Regions from separate parts of the Shewanella sp. FeAMO genome, predicted to be linked through region 2. Evidence: riboswitches for the same ligand, from Rfam matches in the RefSeq annotation. Region 2 holds a riboswitch; each other region holds the start of a gene.
What was found. A riboswitch is a leader RNA that binds a small molecule or an ion and turns the genes downstream of it on or off. The one in region 2 is predicted to bind lysine.

Region 1 (7,480 bases), 2.4 Mb from region 2:
GATTTCAGACGTTGTTTCGCCTTGAAGCCGCGCCGGGTCACTGCCAAGAATTTTCTGGATCAGCGCCTGGCGCTCGCCGGCAATAGCCTGGGTCATTTGCTTATCCTCAGCGCGGTCGAAGTAGCGTTTGCCGCCAATCCACACTGCCTGGCTCTTGGCATAAACCGATAGGGGGTTGGCATCCCAGAGCACCAAATCTGCCTGTTTCCCCTCTTCAACCGAACCTGTTATGGCGTCTATTCCGAGCTGTTTGGCGGGGTTGATGGTTACCATCTTCCAGGCATCTTCCTGGGACATGTCGCAGTATTTCACCGACTTGGCGGCTTCCTGATTCAGGCGCCGCTGCATCTCAAAGTCATCTGAGTTAATCGAGGTGAGCACGCCGGCATTCATCATCAAACAGGCGTTTTGCGGAATGGCATCATAGACCTCAAATTTATAGGCCCACCAGTCGGCAAAGGTGGAAGCACCGGCACCATGAGCCGCCAACTCGGGGGCCAGCTTGTAGCCTTCCAATACATGGGTGAAGGCGGTGACCTTGAAATCGTAGGCCTCGGCGAGGCGCAAGAACATCAGGATTTCAGACTGGACATAAGAGTGAATATGCACATCGCGCTCGCCGTTCAGCACTTGGGCAATCGCCTGTAAACGATAATCGGGGCGAGGGGAGAGCTGCTTACGTTTCTCCCGTGAGCGGAGCTCGGCATATTGGGCCTGGGCGTCTTTATAGTCTCTGGCGGCATTGAAAGCATCGCTCATCAGGGCCTTCACCCCCATGCGGCTTTGCGGGAATCTACGGGTATAACGCTCGCCCCAGTTGCTCTGTTTGACGTTTTCCCCCAAAGCAAACTTAATCCCCTGATGGGCCTGGGTGAACTTGAGTCCCTCGGCCGACTCTCCCCAGCGCAGTTGAATAACCTGCGACTGGCCACCTATAGGGTTGGCACTGCCATGCAGCAGATTGGCGGTAGTGACGCCACCGGCCAAGGAGCGATAGATGGCAATATCATCCTGGTTAAGCACATCGGCTATTCGCACTTCTGAGGTGATGGCATCGGACATCTCATTGAGGCCGCCGTTGACGGCAATGTGGGAATGCTCATCTATGATCCCGGCGGTCAGGTGCATGTCTGCTCCCTCTATGACCTGATAACCTGCCGGAGTGCTGAGATCTGTGCCAATCTTTTCAATCTTGCCATCGGCCATAAGCAGGTCGCTGTTGCCAATAATGCCGGCCTCGCTTGAAGTCCAGAGGGTGACATTGCGGATATGCAGTTTTTCCGTACCTGGCAGCTCACTGCGGCCATAGGCTTGCAGTGGACTCGTCAAACGACTGAGATACTCGGGTTCAGTCTTTGGCCCGGTCTTTGACACAGTTTTGGGGCTTGTTGCCTGAGTATTTGTCCGTGTATCCTCTTCTGTCTCTGGCATTAAAGGCGCGTGCGGCAATCTTGAGCCGGCCAGTTGAGTCACGGCGCCATCGGCACTCAAGAGTCTTCCTCTCAACCCTTCATCATCTTGCCATAGAGTCAATCTACTGATGCCATTTATGCCGGCACCCTGCAAATTGACGCTGAAACTCAGGCGTTTGCTGTCGGCTTTCAGGTGAGCAAGCGCTATCTGTTGATCGCCACTGCTGAGGTTGCCCCTGAGTTTTCGGGGCGTTTGCTGGGTCAGTTGCAGCTCAAGATCCAATTCCAGTTCAGCCAAATGCAGGCGATAACTGCCTTGCCACTGGAATTCCGGAGCCAGCTGTTTTTGCTCTTCGCCCTGCAACCATACGCTGACTATTTCGCCGTCCTGAAACAGATTGCCTTTGGCTATCACCAGATCGGCCATATAGCCGGGCGCCAGTTTACCGACCAAATTATCTATGCCGGCGGCCGCAGCGGCTTCTGTGGTCAGCGCTGCCAATGCGGTTTCTTCGTCGAGACCGGCTTGCAGCGCCATTCTCAACCTGGGCCAAAAGGCTTTACCGTCCATGCCGTATTGGGTGAAGGAGAAGGGGATATTGTTGGCGGCCATCACAGCAGGATTGCTCGGTGCCCGCTCCCAGTGTCTCAAGGTTCTGAGTGGTACTTCCCTGGCATTGTCTTCATCACTGACCTGAGGGGCAGCGGGGAAGTTCAACGGCAATATCAACACGGGTCGATATTCCTGCAGTTCTCTCACTCTTGCATATTCCTGGCCATTTCCCAGTAAGATTGGCTGGATATCTTCTTGGCTCAAGAGTTTGGCTGCACGCAACTGGTTATTGAGGTTTCGGGTGTCAAATATCGCACCACGAGTTTTTATATCGTGCAAGCGCTCAAGGGCGATATTAAATTCCGGTGACAATAAATCCTCGCGGCCGGCTGCTTTCATTTTATTCTGGTTATACCAGTTGGCATCACTGAGAGTCTGTCTTATTAACGCTATGCTTCCCATCAGGGAGTTGGGGTAGTCCTGTGGTGAATTGCCTTTATCAAAAGCCATAAAATGTCGACTTTGGGGATTATATATCAGTTGATTGCTATTCTTGTCCGCCAAAGACAGTGAAACACCAATTCCCCTGAATATTCCGTTAAGATGAGCACTCTGAACGCTGGTAAAGCCATTGCTTATCCAATTTGACGCGGCTTCTTTATCTGCCAATACATAGGAAAACCATTCTTTCTCTGCGTGAATAGCCCCATTTGCAGCCACAGCCCCTTTGGGGTTTATCCGATAGACAGGGCCTTCAATAGTTGCCTGTGATTCTGAATACTCCAAGCCATATTCGGCAAAGGGATCGATAAACCCCGGATAGATGGTGTAACCATTGAGATCTATCTTATAAGCATTTTGTGGAATTTCATTATTGGAAATAACTTGCTTTATCCGGTTATTTTCAATAAGCAGGGTAGCGTTATCCAATTGCTTACCCGGGGAGAGCATGAGTTTGGCGTGGGTTAAGGCGGTCAATCTCGGAGTATTGTCTGTCAGTTGCGTTTCATCGGCGTAGGCGCTGCAGGCCACAAGGCTGATAAACAGCAGTTTTGCGGCGGGGAAAGAGGGTTTCATCTGTTGTGGCTACCTTGTCATTATTCTTTTGGGGAAAAGTCACAGCTATCAGTAAAAAGATATGAACATCAGTATATATTCACTACTTTTTTACCAAAGAGTTACAGATATCCATAATACAAAAAGGTATCTGAGGCCGACGGGATACATGGCTGTGCTGATGTCCATAAAAGTTAACCCAGTCAAAATGTAAATGCCAAGGCGTAATTGTAAGGCTTTTTAACAGATGCCAGACGTCTATCAGACATAAAAAAGCCCCGACACTGTCGAGGCTTAAGTAAATAGATGCCTGATTAGATCAGGAAATCATCCATTGAACGACCTTTGTCTACTTCGTTCTTGAATACAGTTGGCATACGGCCTTGACCGGTCCAAGTAATAGTTTCACCATCTACAACGATTTTGTATTTTGGTGGGCGAGGAGCACGCTTCTTGGGAGCAGCCTTGGCGGCAGCAACATTACCCAGATCTTCAACAGACAGGCCAACGGCTTCCATCTGCTTACGGATATCTTCTATTTTAGAAAGACGTTCAGCTTGTGCCTTTTCTTCTTCCTTGGCTTCCTCTTCACGATCAATAATGATCTTATCCAATTTGGCAGCCAGATCGCGCAGATCTGCAACGCTCAACTCTTTTACTGCGGCCTTAAAACGACGACCGTGAGTCAATATATCAAGAAAATCGCTCATAAGTATTTTGGTCCCACGCTAATTTATAAATTGGGTTATGGTGAACATCGCTATAAATAATAGAAACTATAAGAGTCTGGATCAAATATTTTTACGCCAATTGACATTAATTTCTTTATTTAACTCAATTCTATGACCATGAAAGTTGCCAAGTGTTCAAAAAACTGGCCTTAAAGTGTGACAGAAGTGACAAACGAGCGTTTAAGTTGCTGTTGACGTTAACGTCAACAGCACGTAAAGTTGAGCCATCCTGTACTGATGGCCCTGGTATCATCGGTACGCAACCCACATTAGATACAAGGTGTAGGAAGGAAACCCTATGAAAGTATTGGTGCCAGTAAAACGTGTGGTCGATGCCAATGTGAAGGTCAGGGTCAAGGCCGACAACACAGGCGTTGAAACAGCCAACCTGAAAATGGCGTTGAATCCATTTTGTGAGATTGCGGTAGAAGAAGCCGTGCGTCTGAAAGAAGCCGGCAGTGCTTCTGAAGTCGTCGTTGTCAGCATAGGTCCCAAGGCGGCACAGGAGCAACTGCGTACCGCACTGGCTCTGGGTGCCGACCGTGCCATTCACATCGAAACCGATGAAGAGCTGGTGCCCCTTTCTATTGCCAAACTGCTCAAGGCGGTGCAGGACAAGGAACAGGCGCAACTTATTCTGCTCGGTAAGCAGTCCATCGACGGCGATAACAATCAGACAGGACAGATGCTGGCGGCGCTCGCCGGTATGCCTCAGGCAACCTTTGCATCTGAAGTGAAGCTGGAAGGCGAAACTCTGCTGGTCACCCGTGAAGTGGATGGCGGCTTACAGACTCTGTCCATGCCTCTGCCTGCCGTGGTCACCGCAGATCTGCGTCTGAATGAGCCCCGCTATGCTTCTTTGCCCAATATCATGAAAGCCAAGCGCAAGCCGCTGGAGACCATGAGCATTGATGACCTGGGAGTGGCGCTCAAGCAGCACGTACAGGTGTTGGAGGTAGCAACGCCGGCCAGCCGTCAGGCGGGTGTGATGGTGGCTTCCGTTGAGGAGCTGGTGGACAAGTTGAAAAACGAAGCGAAGGTGATCTAAATGGCCGTATTAGTAATAGCAGAACACGATAATACCAGCCTGAAACAGGACACAGCCAAAGTTGTCGCCGCAGCCAAAGCCATAGGGGGAGATATTCACCTCTTGGTTGCCGGTCAGGATTGTAAGGCCGCCGCCGATGCTGCCGCCAAGCTTGAAGGCGTCAGTAAAGTACTGCTGGCCGATAACCCTGCCTATGGTGCTCATCTTGCCGACAATATTGGAGAACTCATCTTGTCTCTGAGTGGCGACTACAGCCACATTCTGGCTGCAGCTTCAAGCCAGGGGAAGGATATTCTGCCAAGAGTGGCGGCTTTGCTGGATGTGGCTCAACTTTCTGAGATCACCAAGGTGATTGATGCCGAGACTTTTGTCCGTCCCGTCTATGCCGGTAACGCCATGGCAACCGTTAAGAGCCTGGACGATAAGAAAGTGGCCACAGTGCGCGCCAGCGCCTTCGACGCCGTTGCTGAGGCAGGCTCAGCTGAAATCAATCAGCTCGATAGCGTCTTTGACGCCAAGAGCAGCTTTGTATCCCAGAGCCTGACCGAGTCGGCTCGTCCGGAGCTTGGCAGCGCCAGAGTCATTGTTTCCGGTGGTCGCGGTATGGGTAGTGGCGAAAACTTTGCCATGCTGGAAGCCTTGGCCGATAAGCTGGGCGCCGCCGTAGGTGCATCGCGGGCAGCAGTGGATGCCGGCTTTGTTCCCAACGACCTGCAGGTTGGCCAGACGGGTAAAATCGTGGCGCCAGAGCTTTATATTGCTGTGGGTATCTCCGGGGCGATTCAGCATCTGGCCGGGATGAAGGACTCAAAAGTCATTGTGGCCATCAACAAAGATCCTGAAGCGCCTATCTTCCAGGTTGCCGATTATGGCTTGGAAGCTGATCTGTTTGATGTTGTGCCTAAATTGAACGAGTTGATTTAATCTGTGATCTAGGTCACGATAGGCGGCTTTGGGGTAGCATCCTCAAAGCCGCCTATGTTTTTATGTGCCTCACGCCTGACATCAGGCGTCCTGAGAAGTAGAGGCGCACTAAATATCAGTAGCGGTAAGCAGGGTGATTCCGTTTATGTATCGCGAAAGGATTTGGTGCCGAAGTGGTTGCGACTTATCAAGGTCCACCGCTGGGGCTGTTACCAAATAGGGGCAGCACTGCCATAGTATATTCTGTCGGGATGACAGATTGACGTTACTATGGAGCGCTACTGAAAGGACAGGTGCTACTCGGTATGCCATTGCCTTTTCCCACCAGTTCAGTTGCCCTCCATTCGTATTTAACGAAGAACAAGACTCAATGACACTAACAAGTTATGCCGATTCGGCACTCTCTTTGTTGCCGCCGGTTGTGGCAATTTTATTGGCGATCCTCACCCGTCGGGTGTTGTTATCGCTGGGGTTGGGGATATTGATTGGAGCCTTGTTGCTCAATCAATGGTCGGTATTGGACACCGGGGTTTATCTGGGGCAAAGGGTGCTTTCCCTGGTATGGGACGATGACGCTTTCAATGCCTGGAACCTGTATATTCTGGGATTCCTGGTGCTGCTGGGGATGATCACTGCGCTGATCACCGTCAGTGGCTCGGCCAGAGCCTTTGCCAACTGGGCCAGACAGCATATCCGTAATCGCCGTGATGCCAAGCTGCTGACCATGTTTCTCGGCTGTGCGGTGTTTATCGATGACTACTTCAACAGCCTGGTGGTGGGCAGTATCGCTAGGCCTCTGACCGACAGATATTATATCTCCCGCTCCAAACTGGCGTATCTTTTGGATTCTACCGCGGCGCCCGTGTGCGTTATCTCGCCGGTATCCAGTTGGGGCGCCTATATTATCGCCCTTATCGGCGGCATTCTCACCGCCCACGGTTTTACTGAAGTAGGACATCTGAGCGCTTTCGTGCAGATGATCCCGATGAACTTCTATGCCCTGTTTGCCCTGGCACTCTTGCTGTGCGTCACCTTTATGGAGCTGGATATTGGCGCCATGCGCAAACACGAGTTCAACGCCCGCAAGGGCAATCTCTATGATGAGTCCAAGGGGCTGCCACCCGGTGCCAATGCCGATCTGCCCGAGGCGGAAACCGGCCAGGTGCACGGCCTGTTCCTGCCCATAGGTGTCTTGGTGGTGGCGACCTTCTATTTTATGGTTTCCAGTGGTGCCGATGCCCTGGCGGCAGAAAGCCTGCCTTTTAGTATCATAGGTGCCTTCGAGAAAACCGATGTGGGCTCGTCACTGTTTTTCGGCGCTTCCATCGGTCTGGTGGTGACGCTGCTGCTGGCCTTTATCCAGAAGATTGAAGCCAAGATGATCCTCAAGGCACTCACCTCGGGTGCCCGTTCCATGTTGCCGGCCATCTATATTCTGATGTTTGCCTGGACCATAGCCGGGATCATAGGCTCACTGGAAACCGGCAAGTTTATGGCCAGTCTCGCCAGTGGCAATATTCCCTTTGCCTTGCTGCCGGCCGTGCTATTTATTTTGGCAGGGCTTACCGCCTTTTCTACCGGCACCAGCTGGGGCACCTTTGGTATCATGTTGCCGATTGCCGCCGATATGGCCATGGGCAGCCACAGTGGCATGATGTTGCCTATGCTGGCCGCCGTGCTTTCCGGGGCTGTGTTTGGCGATCACTGCTCGCCGATATCGGACACCACGATTCTGTCATCCACAGGTGCCAGCTGC
Region 2 (7,480 bases):
GGCAGGTTGTCACGGGAAGCCTTGACCGCCACCGGCATAGCCGCATCAGGGTGGTTGCTCGAGGTCAACAGCAGGTTACCAAACGCCCAATCACTGGAGCTCACCCCTGTGATATCGGCAGTGACAGTCACCACCTGTGACTGCCCCTTGGTCAGAGTGAAGTTTTCAGGCGAAACCGTTATTTTCAGCCCTTCAGTCGTCGCCACCCCGGCAGCGCTCCATACGCCGTCTTTGGTCGCCGTGACTTTTCGAGTCCAACTGCAACTGTTAACACATTGGCTAGTGGACATGCTGGGAAGATTCAAACGTCTGGGATCACCACCGAGTTCTGGATTGGCAAACTCATAATTGTCCGCCAACTCATCCATGATGAGCCCTGTCTTGGCGGCCAAATCGACCCGGATCCGGCCGGCACCCACATCAAACGGATCCGCGGTAGTCTTGCCATCGGCCTTGGTCATAGCACTGGCCGTAGTTGCCGTCAGCATCAAGGCTGAACGGATATTATCCGGTGTCCACTCAGGATGAGCCGACTTCAGCAGCGCCCCGGCGCCCGCCACATGAGGGCTGGACATGGAAGTACCGGACATCAAGGTATAATCGGCAGGATCTGTCCCTGTTACTTCATGGCCATACTGCTCATCGGCATAAGCGGCATAGATGTCCACACCCGGTGCTGAAATCGAAGGCGCAATCACATCGAAGTAACGATTTGGCCCGAGTAGAGAGAAGTCGCCCAACACATCTGCCTGACGCTCAACGGCCGATGGAGTGGCATTGATTTTGGCCACCAGCCCTGGCGTGGCCGCCAGCGCATCCACAACAGCCAAGCCATCAATATTACCGATGAAAACAGAAGGGATACTGGTGTTGCCCAGTCCGGACATCTTGGTTCTGACGTTGCCTTCACCGTCTTTGTTAAAGACGATAACCCCTACTGCCCCCGCATCTTTGGCATTATTGACCTTATCGGCAAAGTTACAACCACCGCGCTTAATCAGCGCCAACTGTTCCTTGAACGCATCGGCGGCAAAGGCGTTACAACCTTCGAAATTATCAGCTGCCAAGTCACCGGCATACACCAAAGGTGCACTGATATCTGTAGTCATTACCGGCCCGGTTCCCTGAGTGTAGTCCAGTTGGTCACCGTTGAACTCCAGAATGGAACGCACTTCCCGGTTGTGGGTAGATGCCGCGACTGAGGTATACCAGGGCGCATTTTTGGGTGAAGAAAAGGGAACTTGGCTAACCGAAGCAGAGGTATTTCCGGCCGATACGGCAGAGAAGATGCCGGCATTACGGGCAGCCAGGAAGCTCATCTCTGTCGCGCTTGACCAAGGGAAACCACCGCCGCTGATGGAATAGTTGATCACATCCACACCGTCGGCAATGGCATCATCCAACGCTTTGAGAATCGCCGATGTGGGACAACCTGAATATCTATCGCCATTGTTGCCCGGACGGCAGATCTGATAGGCAACAATGTTGGCATGGGGGGCGACCCCGGAGATCTGTGTAAATTCGAGCCCGGTCTCAATGCCATCCCCCTGAGCCTCACCGACTTCACCGGCAACATAGGGAACATTCTTAAGGATATTGCCCGCAGCAGTACTGGCAGTATGAGAACCATGGCCCCCATAATCCTCACCATTCTTGGCAGGAGGTGTTGGGCCAAAGACCTCTTCATCATCATAACTGTCGGTAATCTCAGGATAACTTCTGACCCCGATTAACTTGTCGTTGCACATGTCAGAAAACTCTGCCGCACAATCACCGACGTAGACCCCCTGCCCCCAGGGGTTAGTATGGTCGTAACCATCTCCCCCAATGTCGGCAAAGGATGGATGATCACTGTTGATCCCCGAATCGATCACCCCGACTATGACCCCTTCACCCATAGCCCGGGTCCCTGTTGCACTGCCGTCCCACACTTTGGGAGAACCTATCATGCTCTGGCTACTGTCGGTATCCATTGAATAGAGGCTTTCCCGCTCAATGAACGCCACTTCGGGTAACTTGGACAGGGCTTCAGCCTGCTGCTGATCCATGGTGACAGCCAGGCCATTAAAGGCATAGTGATATCTGGCCTTGGCCTGCAACTGAACCCCTTGGGCCGCGGCACTCATTAAAAAGTTCTGTTGTTTGGCATTCAAATACTTCACGTAGGACTTCACCGCCACACTGGCGGTATTCAGCTTGGGAGCCTTTTGGGGCGCCAGCCCTTGGCTTCGTTGTGGACTGGTGGCTTCAAGCCCGACAATACCACCGGCATAATTCGCCACAGAGGGATCTTTAAGGCGCACTATATAAGTGTATTTACCCTCTGCAAGTCCAGGCTCTTTGACAAACTTATGTTGCCCCACCCCTTGCTGTTGTCCTTTGAGGCCGCTGGACGCACTAAGCAGATCCGACGAAATAAATGGATCCGATACGCTCACTGGCGCGGCTTCTGAATGGAATGCCATAGATAACAGCGCTGCTGAAACGGCTATTGCAACTTGACTCTTCACTTGTCTACTCCCTATAAGACTGCTTATTGTTGTTTTATGTTTCCATGCTCAAAAACACTCCCTTAATACAAAGGGATTAATTCTTGTAACACTAATTGATACAAACAAGAAACAAAAGACACAAAATATTACAAATTATCAGCCAGTTACAGAATGGTAGACGCTAAAAAGGATTTCATATCCGGCTTTGACTTAACCAGAAAGAGTGAAGTAGTTGGTCATCACCTTGTAGAGCTCAGTACCTTGATGCACAGACGCCGAGGCAAAATGCAGCACGGGGATCACATCCTCATTGAGTGAGAGCCTGGTGACTTCAGTGCCGGCATCGACTCGGTCGAGCCTGAGCATATTGACCAGAGGCGCGCCCGCAGCCAAAGGTACTCCCGGCTCGGCCAGATACTCCACCATACCTGCCATAGGTGCGTGAAACTTTCGATAGTCTTTCAGCATACAAGCAAAACGCGACATCACCTCGGGCTGTATGCTCTGGGCTATCACCTCTCTATAGCTCAGATAACTTAATATGCCTTCCGCATCCCGGCTGGCATCAGCAAGATCGATACGCTCCTGGCTGCCAAGCTCCAAAGTAAAGGCCGACACTGCGACTTTCAGCTCTCTGCCCCGGCTATTGGCATAGTCGCTGAGCTGCCACCAGGGATTGAAGGCCGCTTCATCCATCGCGCCGCCAAAACCTTTAGGCATCACCAGGGTATAGGGAATATGAAAGTAGCCGGCAGCAGACAGCTCATACTCGGGGCAATAGAGATGTTTACAGGACTTGGGGCCGGTGTGCAGATCCAGCACTATGTCAGCACCGTGCGCCAGTTTCTGCAGATTGAGCGCCAATCTCTGCCCGGTCGTCACTCCCCAGGGATTGGCCAATGCCTGCTCACAGTTGGCAATAAGAAGACGACGAAAAGCGTCAAACAGTGCTGGCTCCGGCAGCTCACCGTGCAGCAGATACCAGTCATCCAGGTGGACAGCCTGATCCAGATAGGCTCGGTTCCAGTTGATACCTGTGATGGGATCGAAACGGCCCAAGGTAAACTCACCGCTTTTCTGGTTAATCCCCAAGGGGTTGGCCAGAGGCACCAGGGTGATATCCCCCAACGGCGGATGAGCCTTGAAGTACTGCAGCAACTGCAAAATCACCGCATTGCCCTGCACCTCGGCGCCATGCACATTGGCCTGAATATAGACGCTGGGCGCCGCATCGCTGGTACCTTTGAAGCGATAAACAGGTATGGTCAAGGGCTGGCCGGCGGCCAGCTCCCCAACCGGCAGATGTTCAAGCTGCATCCTGAGCCCCTTCAAACAGGTTACGATGCAAAGCGGCAACAACATCACCGGCTTCGGCTTCAGACACCAAGACACAAAGATTGTGCGGACTGGCGCCCTGACAGATCATTCGGACGTTATGGGGTTCAAGCACTTCAAATACCCGGCGACAGATCCCGGCAGTAGTGGCTATCTTGTTGCCTATGATGGCCACCAGAGCCAGCTTATCTTCCACCCGCACACGGCAGTTTTGCGACAATTCCTGCAGCAGGGCTTCGGTCAGAAGCCCCTTGCCGGCCGAATCTGAGCCCGTTTTGTCCAGCGTCAGCGACACATTCACCTCTGAGGTGGTAATGAGATCGACACTGATCTTGTGCCGCGCCAACACGGCAAAGGTCTCTGCCAAAAAGCCCTGGGCATGCAACATCTGCAAACTGTGCAAGTTAAGTAGGGTCTGATCTCGTCTCACGGCAACGGCCCTGAATACCGGCTCATCTTCCACTTGGTGACGGATCCAGGTGCCACCTTTTTCCGGTGCCCGACTGGAGCCGACAAACACCTGGATCTGTTGACGCACCGCCGGCAAGATAGTGGCAGGGTGCAACACCTTGGCACCGAAAGTGGCCATCTCAGCCGCCTCATTAAAACTGATTTCTGCGATAGGCCTGGCGTTGGGAGCCAGTCTGGGATCTGTGGTGTAAATTCCTTCTACATCGGTCCAGATCTCCACCGCATCGGCTTCCAAAGCCTCCGCCAACAGGGCCGCAGAATAATCGCTGCCACCACGCCCAAGCGTAGTGGTTCGGCCATCGGCATCGGCGCCGATAAAGCCCTGGGTCACCAGCAGTTGCTGCTCAAGCAAGGGTTGCAATTTCTCTGTCGCCAGTCGCTTCAACTCGGCGATTTGTGGCTCGGCCTTACCGAAATGGCTATCGGTACGCATCACCTGGCGCACATCAAAGGCGCTGGCCTTGGCACCACGTTCTCTCAATACCGCGGCAAACAGCGCTGAAGAACACTGTTCGCCCAAAGATAGGATCTCATCGACCATAGCATGACTCGGCGCCTGCAATAACTTGGCACTGAGCGTTGCCATGCGGCTGAGCAAAGCATCCAGCGCCGCGGCAACATCTGCCGGTCTGCCAAGTTTATCCAGAATTGCGTATTGAATGGTGGCTATCTCTTTCAATAGCTTGAGACGGCGCTCATCCCCCATGTCGGCCTGGGACAGCTCCACCAACAGATTGGTTACGCCACTGGATGCACTGACCACAACCAGACGGGTGGCCGGGTTTCCAAGCACTATATCGGCACAGCGATTCATCGCCTGATAATCGGCAACTGAGGTACCACCAAACTTGGCAACAACAAGAGACATCAGCGCATTCCCCCACAGGCAGGTAACAGGGAAAGGTCGATAACGAGAATAGATTTCATGAGTTAAGCTCCGAACAGATAACGTTCGAAGAGCCTGGTGCAGAGATAACGCACCCCATAGCAGGGAAACAGCGATCGTCACCAGAAGCTCTCCACCAAAACCAGGTGACAGTCGCCAGGATTCAGCCTGGCCAACCGACCGGAAGCGTAGCCAATACGCATCCCGACCTCGGCGTTAATCTCCCTCATGAGCCGTCATTGGAGAATTGGCCTCCTCTGACTCACTACCTAGTTAACGCACCTCTTCTGTTCCTTTCTCGCGAAAGGGATGAAAAAATTAGCAATAAAGTCCTTATGAAGTCAATGCTAATTTGCGCAGGATGAAATTTCCTCAACTCATCCGTCACTGAGCTCGGGTAACTCGCTGACCAGGCGCGCCCTGGCAGCAAACTGTCCAAGCGCCACCTCTCGCTCCCCTTTCAGGCAAGGCACCAAGGTCAAGAGCCCACTATCAACGTAGTAAAGGGCATTTTGGCGATACTTTGATGCCAGTTCTATTGCCGCGGCCTTATCCAGAAACAGAGCCCAGCTTTTTTCCATATGACTGAGATCATCAGCAGCGCCTATGATCGCCCGGTAAGGAATGCCCAGCTTATCAATATCGTGTTGTAGCTGCCGATCGAGAAGGCGGTTTTGGCAAGAAGTGAGTTTTTGCCCAAGGGGATTATGGGCGGTGACAATAGCGAAAGGAACAGCGGAAGAAAACGACTGAGTCAATAAAAAGCATGCGCTCTGGTAGTACTGCCAGAGACTTTCAAATGCAGCATCCATTGTAGTATCTGTCTCTAATGAACCGGATTTATTCTAGCAAAGGCTTTTGCATTCCCCTAGCCCCGTGAGCAAGCTCACAGTAAGACAAAATACAAAATGCTTATCTTTCAATAGGTAACGCAAAAACTTGTGATGTAGATCATAGTTAAACATTAATTTGTTAACATTTCATTTGTTAACAAATGCCCAATCCTAGTACAATGGATTGTATCGACAGAGGCTTAGAGTTAAGTGTGTGACCCGGCTAGCGCCATTACGCTACAGCATAAGTCTCTATCGATAACGACTCTGTACCAAATGTAATCTGGTTTTAAGATGACATTTTCTGGATTTTCCATGTCTTTCAGGAACTAAATCCCGCCACTGGGAATCCTAGACAGTACAGTTCGCGCCTCTCCGGGTGGAGAGCATACTTTTTGCTAATCATGAAGTGTGTTGCCGTTTCATTTCAGTTTTGAACAGCACTTACGTGAACCCTGTGAATGTTGGCGTTTTAGAGAGTATAGCGGAGCGTCACCCGCGCTCATGGTTAGATAAACTGATTTAATTAGGTAAATAACATGCAAAACCCGCACATTCTGATCGTTGAAGATGAAGCCGTTACCCGTAACACGCTGAGAAGTATTTTCGAGGCAGAAGGTTATGTGGTAACCGAAGCCAATGATGGCGCAGAGATGCACAAAGCCTTGCAGGAAAACAAGGTGAACCTGGTGGTTATGGATATCAACCTGCCAGGTAAGAATGGTTTGCTGTTGGCGCGGGAATTGCGCGAAATCAACAATATCGGTCTCATCTTCCTTACTGGCCGTGACAACGAAGTGGACAAGATCCTTGGATTGGAGATCGGTGCCGATGATTACATCACCAAGCCGTTCAACCCTCGTGAACTGACCATTCGTGCCCGTAACCTGCTGACTCGAGTCAACAGCTCTGGCGCTGAAATTGAAGAAAAGGCTGCCGTTGAATACTATCGTTTCAATGGTTGGAGCCTGGAAATCAACAGCCGTTCTCTGGTGAGCCCACAGGGTGAATCTTACAAGCTGCCACGTAGCGAATTCCGCGCTATGCTGCACTTTGTGGAAAACCCAGGCAAGATTCTCAGCCGCGCTGAGCTGCTGATGAAAATGACCGGCCGTGAGCTCAAGCCACACGACCGTACTGTTGACGTGACTATCCGTCGTATTCGTAAGCACTTCGAAAGTGTGCCTGATACACCGGAAATCATCGCCACCATCCACGGCGAGGGCTACCGTTTCTGCGGTAACCTGGAAGACTGATAAACACGCGTTATCGGCCCTGCACAAAGCCAGCTTATCGAGCTGGCTTTTGTTTATCTGCTCACCTATTTCGGTTCCCCCAGCTACTGATATTCGCAGTGGCTTCCTCACGGCAATTCTCTGCCAATCCCAGCTCCTTTATCTTAGGTAGCTCCTTTGCCACATATGCCACTTTCGGAAACAGTTGCCATACGATTGCCCATTGAT
Region 3 (7,480 bases), 280 kb from region 2:
GGTTGCCGCTTCAAAACGTCGTTGAAAAATTTTTTGATTTTTTTAACCCTTTTGTCAGCCGGCTGCGTTTCTATGGTCAACGAAAGCGAACTTTTTGGAGAACCAAGATGAAAAAATCTCTGCTGAATCTGGCGCTGATAGGCGCACTGTTACCCGCTACTCTGATGAGCCACTCGGTACTGGCTCAGGATAGACCTCTGTTGGAAACTACAGGTGTCAGCCAGATACAGGTTGAGCCCGATATGGCCGAAATCAATGTTGAAGTGTCATTAAGCGAATCTGATGCCAAGGCGGCCAAGGCCGCATCCGACAAGGCTGTGGCCGCTTTTATCGAGCGCCTGCTCAAGGCCGGGGTCGCCAAGGAGTCGATTGCCGCCGCCAATCTGAATCTGCAACCTGAGTATGTTTACCTCAAGGACAAGGCGCCTGAGCTCAAGGGGTATCGCGCCAGTCGCAGTGTGACAGTGTTGGTGAAACAGTTGGATCAGCTCAACCCCATACTGGACTCGGCGCTAATAGGCGGGATCAACAAGGTGAACCAGATCAACCTTAAGTCCAGTAAAGAAGCCGAGATGCGCAAGCAGGCGCGGCAGGCGGCCATTGAAGATGCCAAGCAAAAGGCCAGTGAGCTGGCGGCCGGATTCGGCGAGAAACTCGATGGCGTCTGGTCGATTCGTTATTTCGACCAAGGCCCGGTGCGCCCTGTGATGTACAAGGCCGCCATGATGGCTGAAGGCGCTATCAACCAGAGCTATGAGTATGGTCAGGTAACTTTCTCCGACAGGGTCGAGGTCAGCTACAAGCTGCGTGACTAAACCCAAGTTATCCTGTCTGACAGTTATGATGCGGGCCCCCTGGTGGTGCCCGCATTGTTTGTTTTATCTGCTAATATCGCTTGTTTGATGTTGGTGAGTTGTAGGTGATTTTGAAACAGCAGATACAATTTGTTGCTCCTTTGAGGCAGTCTCTGGACGCTTTTTATGCTTGAATGAGCCAGAGCCAATCAATCTTGCATAAGGAGTGTGCCGATGAAATTGACCCGTCTGACACTACTGGGAATAGGTTTATTCAGCCTGGTCGCCAGCCCATCAACCGTATTCGCCAATGTTACAGCGCAAGTCGGAAAGACCCACAAACAACGACTCTGCCTGGTGAATGAGACGGAATACACTGTGCCCGGCAGCGAGATTCAATCCCAAATTAATGACAAGGATTTCGATACGGGTTTGCAGGTGTTTATTCGGTATCGCGGCCAGAGCTGTGCCGAGAGCAAGCAGACTTTTGCCAGCCTGTCATTGCCGGAGCCAGAGTCACCAACGATGGATGACTACCGCTTGGTTATCCAGCGAAAACAAGCACCCGAGTCGGAAACCAAGGTTTGGGAATACCGTTACCAGCAAGGCTATTCGAAACTGGGCTGGCAGACACTGGCCAAAGAGGTGGAGGCCATTTTCTTATCGCCGGCGAGCTAGCTTAAGATGAGGGCCTGAAAAAACAAAAGCCGGTGGACAATATCACCGGCTTTTACTTTGAAGTCCTCGCGACTTATTTACCTTCCAAACCTGCGATCAACTTCTTGGTGTACTCAATGACAAACTGCTGACAGTGGATAGCGGTTTGTGGCTCAAACTCTTCGCCGTGCAGGTCGGTATTGGAGAGTACCCGAATCCCGATAAAAGGGATCGCATAGGCCTTGGCAACCAGGGCGGCCGCAGCGGTTTCCATCTCTTCGGCCGAGGTTTGATAAGTTTGGTGCAGCCACTCGATGCGGTCGACTTCGCGGTTCCACTCATCGGCACTGCCGATCACGCCGGTCACTACCTTGCCATGGCGATAAGCTGACGCCAGTTGTTGTCCCAGAGCCAGCAGCTTGGGATCGGCATCAAAGCGCTTGTGTTCCACCAGCTTGCCATCCTGACGCAAACGCATGGTGACATCGAAGTTATGCCAGCGTTTGGGATCTATGCCCTGGCCTTTGGGGTGTAGATCGCTGCGATAGGAACCCATATTGAAGCTGTATTTCCCCAATACTATGTCGCCGCGGTGCAGCGCCGGGTCGTGGCCGCCGGAGGTGCCCTGGTTGATAATAAAACCGGGTTGAAATTTTTCTATCGCCAGTGTGGTGGAGGCGGCGGCATTGGCCATACCTATTTCAGTACGGGACACTATGACAGGATAGCCATCCAGAGTGCCTTGCCAGAAAGTCCAGGAACCAAGAGTTGTCTGTTTGGGGTCTTTCAGGGCCTGAACCAGGGTGTCGACTTCGACATCCATGGCGCCTTGCAGCAGTATAGGTGACCGGGTGGGCGTTGCCATGGAATGGCTGGAGAACAAGGCACAGAGTGCCACACAAAAACGTTGTAACAGAGTCATTTGCACACCTTTAATTGTTATTTCAGTGTCGCGGTAGGGGAGGGCGATCCTAGGTGTAGCTGTGGTTGCCGTCAACAGCCGGAGTTGGCATTTGCGAGCCCAGACATGAGTCACTTGCCAAAGGCTTAATGCCAACCGGGAGGGATATTTACCGCCAGAGGCACAATCTGGCTTGCTATTGGGGCCGTGATAGTTAGAATGCCAGTCGAATACCTTTGAGTAGAGGCGCGCTGCCTAAGAGTAACCGGGAAGAGGGTGATGCCTTTGAGGCCCGGGGAAAGGAGTCGGCGCCGAAGTAGCCAGGCCATCAAACCTAGCTGCTGGTTCTGTATCTAACAGGTGCAGGACTGCCATAGTCATCCACTATGGAGCGCTACCTGAAGGAGCTGAGAAGTTTCTGCCCTCCTTGGTCTGAGTTTCTTCGATCCTATCGGTAGATCTCCACCTTAGTTGTTTTAGGTGTAAAGAGATCATGAATATCATGCATTTTGCGGACTCTCCCTGGTCCATAGTTCCTCCTCTGCTGGCGGTTGCGCTGGCGATCATCACCCGTAGAGTACTGCTCTCCCTCGGGGTTGGCATAGTCGCCGGCAGCCTGATGTTGCAGCAGTTTTCACCGCTGCAATCGCTGCGCTACCTGTTTGACAGTGTGCTGAAAATCTTCTGGGTCGATGGTGCTCCCAACAGCGATAACCTGAATATGCTGCTGTTTATGCTGCTGCTGGGTGGGCTTATCAGCTTGATGACCGCCTCGGGTGCGACCCGGGCCTTCGCCGAATGGGCCGCCAGGCGCTGCCAGAGCCGCAAGAGCGCCAAGTCGCTCACCGGCTTGATGGTGTTTGCCTTCTTTATTGACGACTTCTTCCACAGTCTGTCGGTGGGGCCCATTTGCCGCCCTGTGACCGACAGATTCCAGATCTCCCGCGCCAAGTTGGCCTATCTGCTGGACTCAACCGCGGCACCCGTGTGCGTATTGATGCCCATCTCCTCTTGGGGGGCCTATATCATCGCCCTGGTGGGCGGCATACTCGTGGCCCATGGGGTGACAGAGCAGAGCCCGATCGCCGCCTTTGTGCAGATGATCCCCATGAATCTCTATGCGGTATTTACCCTGATCATGGTGGTGGTAGTCATCGCCTTCCAACTGGATCTTGGGCCGATGCGACAGCATGAGCAGCGGGCGCTCGAAGGCAAGCTCTGGGATGAATCCAAGGGCCGGCCAATAGGGCTGGATATGGAAGCCCCGGCCGACAGCCGCGGCGGCATGCTGGATATGGTGTTGCCGATAGTGACACTGACGGCGGCGAGTATCTATTTCATGCTGGACTCCGGGGCTCAGGTATTGGCCGCCAATGGTCAGGCCTTCAGTGTGCTGGGCGCCTTTGAACATACCAATGTGGGTTCGTCTTTGGTTTATGGCGCCCTTTGCAGCCTGGCGGTGTCCGGCCTGTTGGCTCTGCGTCTCGGTCTTGGGATATCCACTTGGCTGCGCGCCGCCCCCAGAGGCGTCATGGCCATGTTGCCGGCGATCAACATACTGCTGTTTGCCTGGACCATAGGCGCCGTGGTGCGTGACATGGAAACCGGCAAATATCTCGCCAGCCTGGCCAACGGCAACCTGCCCACAGGGCTGCTGCCTGTGGTGGTGTTTGTGCTCTCCTGTGCAATGGCTTTTGCCACAGGCACCAGCTGGGGCACTTTTGGTATCATGTTGCCACTCGCCGGTGATATGGCCGCCGCCAGCGATATCCAACTCCTGCTGCCCATGTTGTCGGCTGTGCTGGCCGGCGCTGTGTTTGGCGATCACAGCTCGCCCATCTCCAGTACCAGTATTTTGTCGGCCACCGGCGCCGGCTGTCACCATATAGATCATGTGCTGACCCAGTTGCCTTATGCCCTGACCGTCGCCTTCGGGGCGGCGCTGGGGTATCTGGCCATGGGGCTGCTGCATTCCACCCTGGCCGGTTTCCTGGTGAGTGCCGCTTGGTTTGCACTCTTCTGCCTCTATCACGCTAGGCGCTTCCAGGCGGCTCCCGAGGCCGCCATCAGCTGAGGCTGAGATGGGATACAAAAAAGCCCCGGGAGTGTTCCTGGGGCTTTTTACTCTTGCCAAAGGCTTTTGCGTCGATAAGGAATATCAGTGATCCAGATAGAGATAGTTCTGCCAGCTTTTCATCCTTATCAATACTTTACGCATGATTGATACATGCTCAAAGCTATCGGAATAGATGGCGATCTCCACATTGGTGCCCAGTGGCAAATGATACTGACTCAGATCATCCAGCGGCTTGAGTTTTACCAGTGGCCGGCCGTTGAGGCGAATTTGTGACGAGCCATAGAGCTGCCCCTGCGCCTGCACCTGAGATTCACCTATGGCCGGCAGCACTTCGATCACTTCGGCTTGAAACACCTTGCCCGGCAGGGCGCGGAAGATCAGCTCGGCCTTGAAACCGGGTTTCAGCCGCAGCAGCGAGTTTTGCCTAAAGGCGCCGACAAAAAAGCGCTCCTCTTGATGGACAAAGGTCATCACAGGCCTGAGGGGCATGGGCACCACCATCATTCCCGGTCTCAGGGTCAACTGGGTCACATAACCGTCTGAGGGGGCGCGCATGCTGGTTTCTTCCAGATTGAATCTGGCTTTTTCCAACATGGCGGCAATTTCGGCCACCTGGGTGTTTTGCCCCTGATACTCGGCTTCCAGTGCCAGCTTGGCGCGCCGGGCTTCGGCCTCGGCCGCCTCTACTGAGGCCTGGGCGCCGAGATAATACTGACGACGGTTGTCGACATCGGCGCGGGTAAAGGCGCCTTTTTCAAAACCGCTGCGGTAGCGCTCATATTCCAGTTGGGTTCTGTCCCGTTCGGCCTCGGCCTTGATGCGACTGGCCTCGGCGGCCTTATAGGCGGCGTCCAGCCCCAATACCGCCTGTTTGGCCTGCTCCAGGCTGGCCTCCAGCCGGGTGACTTCTGTCTGATAAGGAGTCGGATCGACCCGGAACAGCAGCTCGCCCTCCTTCAGCAGTTTGTTGGGGATGACGGGTACTTCTATGACCTTGCCGCGCACCGAGGGGATCAGCGGGGTGGTGACATACATCTGGCTGCCCATGGCGGTATGGGGATGGTTGTAGTTCATCAACAAAATCAAGGTGCCTATCAGTACTACTCCGCCGAGCACGGCGGTGGGCACACTCCACTTGTTGAGCGGGATGCGGAAAATCTTGAAGATGGCGACGCAGATGGCGGTATAAGTTAGGATAAGCAAGAGATCCATTTATCTGTTCTCCCCATTTTTGTTATTGCTCTGGGTCTGATTATCTGTACCTGGAATGTCGGCCGAGTCTGTTGCCGTATCCAAGTCCACGCCGCTGGTGGGTTTGGGGGCGGCTGGGGGCTCTTCTGAAGATGTTTGGACTTGGGTTGGGGCTTGGTTTTGGCTTTGGACTTGGACTTGGGCACTCGGCGCTGCAAGAGCCTCTGCGGCATGCTTTTGGGCTTCCAGGGCGGCGACTTTTTCACTCAATAGCTCCAACTGTTGCGCCAGGAGTACGGTTTCATGGTGCAGTGATTGCTGCTCCTGTTGGATTTTGTCAAAGCCCCAGCCCCTGTCCTCGCGCCAGAGTGTGGCCCAGATCCACAGAAACGGCCACAGCACATGCAGGGTAAACAGGCTCACCCAGCCGGCATAGTGAATGGCGTCCTGATGGGGGTGGTTGCGTTTCTTGGCCAGCTCGTAGGGGATGTCGTGGATCACTATCACCCCGTAGAAGATCACCAGGGCGACAAAGATCAGCATCCCCAGTGCGATATAATCCAGTGTCATCTAATCGGGTTCCCTTATTCGCAAATACGCTTGAATAAGTGTAGATGGCTGCTGGCGGATTGCCCGGGAATGATGAATTTTTTCAGGGGTATAAGACGAAAATCGACTCGCGCCAGAATAGAGTTAGTTCTCTTTGGGCTCGGCAGGTCCCGGCAGCATAAGCTGATAAAACGCCAAATCCAGCCAGCGACCGAACTTATAGCCCACCTGGGGTAGGGTGCCTGAGTGTTTGAACCCCAACTTCAGGTGCAGGGCGATACTGGCCTGGTTTCCGGCATCTATGGCGCCCACCATGGTGCGCATGCCGCGCTCCCGGGCCTGGGTTATCAAATGCTGCATCAGAAAGCGCGCTACCCCTTTGCCTCTATGCTCCGGGTGCACATACACAGAGTGTTCCACCGAATAGAGATTGGCCGGATAGCCGCGAAAGGGGCCTAAGCTGGCAAATCCCAACAGTTGTCCCTGCTCATCCTCGGCGCCCAGAATCGGCCAGTTGCCTTGCTGTTTGGCGCCGAACCAGTCGCGGATCTGCTGCTCGCTCCTTGGCTGGTATTCATAAAGGGCTGTGGTATGGGCAATGGCATGGTTGAAGATGGCGCGTATCGCCTCGCCATGTTGCTCAAGTTGGCAGTGACACAGATGCATCTTAGGCTCCCAAGGTGGTTTCGCCTGAGTATGCCACAAGCCGGTCGATGCGCCATTACTTCAATGGGAACATATGAATTGGAGCAGGTAGCCATTCAGTGTGTTGTATTGCAGTCGAGAGGTGGGTGCTGTACTTGCTAGAGATGGTTAACATTAGCCAAAGTAACAGTTATTTTGATTGTATTAGGTCAATAAAAGGATGTGACAAATGAAAGTGGAGCAAAGGAGTCGTAAAGCCAGAGAAGTACATGCGGAAACCTTAATTAAAATAAGTACTAATCTGTTGACTGCTTTTGGTGTAACCATATTGATCTTGCCCTTGTCCGGTTTGGCCGGTATCGCGATCAAGAGCGGTGATACCGCTGAGCTTTGGGATCTGTTCCTTAAGTTGTTTGGCTCTTGGTATGGTGTTGTGGTGATTGCACTGGAGTTGCTGATAGGTTACATCGTGCTTTCTTTCCGTGATAGGGCGCTGGATGTCTATGATGAGCTTTATCCAGACGCCTGTGCCTCGGAAGTTGTCAAGGAGACGATAACCACTCCTGATATCAATCCGCCGAAAACGACTCCAAAGGCAGGTGAGCAAGCTTGAGCCTTTGTCAGTCGCGGCTCTCTTTGGGCGCTTGAAACTCGGTCAGGCTCATA

Region 1: linked by a shared signal. The riboswitch ahead of ACWAU4_RS07220 (Na+/H+ antiporter NhaC family protein) and the one ahead of lysC (lysine-sensitive aspartokinase 3) in region 2 are both predicted to bind lysine.
Region 3: linked by a shared signal. The riboswitch ahead of ACWAU4_RS19245 (Na+/H+ antiporter NhaC family protein) and the one ahead of lysC (lysine-sensitive aspartokinase 3) in region 2 are both predicted to bind lysine.

Annotation. Positions count from the first base shown of each region.
Region 1 covers NZ_CM132201.1:1,591,426-1,598,905, forward strand. The annotation lists gene ACWAU4_RS07200 (amidohydrolase family protein) at 1-3,042, opposite strand, end outside; gene ACWAU4_RS07205 (H-NS histone family protein) at 3,336-3,731, opposite strand; gene ACWAU4_RS07210 (electron transfer flavoprotein subunit beta/FixA family protein) at 4,051-4,800, shown strand; gene ACWAU4_RS07215 (electron transfer flavoprotein subunit alpha/FixB family protein) at 4,801-5,724, shown strand; lysine riboswitch at 5,815-6,013, shown strand; gene ACWAU4_RS07220 (Na+/H+ antiporter NhaC family protein) at 6,095-7,480, shown strand, end outside.
Region 2 covers NZ_CM132201.1:4,018,132-4,025,611, forward strand. The annotation lists gene ACWAU4_RS18100 (S8 family serine peptidase) at 1-2,510, opposite strand, end outside; gene ACWAU4_RS18105 (succinylglutamate desuccinylase/aspartoacylase family protein) at 2,703-3,809, opposite strand; gene lysC (lysine-sensitive aspartokinase 3) at 3,799-5,166, opposite strand; lysine riboswitch at 5,303-5,479, opposite strand; gene ACWAU4_RS18115 (DUF3293 domain-containing protein) at 5,562-5,996, opposite strand; gene arcA (two-component system response regulator ArcA) at 6,557-7,273, shown strand.
Region 3 covers NZ_CM132201.1:4,293,219-4,300,698, reverse strand. The annotation lists gene ACWAU4_RS19260 (oxidative stress defense protein) at 108-815, shown strand; gene ACWAU4_RS19255 (hypothetical protein) at 1,029-1,472, shown strand; gene ACWAU4_RS19250 (5'-methylthioadenosine/S-adenosylhomocysteine nucleosidase) at 1,546-2,373, opposite strand; lysine riboswitch at 2,586-2,757, shown strand; gene ACWAU4_RS19245 (Na+/H+ antiporter NhaC family protein) at 2,846-4,426, shown strand; gene ACWAU4_RS19240 (HlyD family secretion protein) at 4,511-5,641, opposite strand; partial or broken gene ACWAU4_RS19235 (DUF3302 domain-containing protein) at 5,956-6,190, opposite strand; gene ACWAU4_RS19230 (GNAT family N-acetyltransferase) at 6,314-6,835, opposite strand; gene ACWAU4_RS19225 (hypothetical protein) at 7,044-7,427, shown strand; gene ACWAU4_RS19220 (alkaline phosphatase D family protein) at 7,435-7,480, opposite strand, start outside.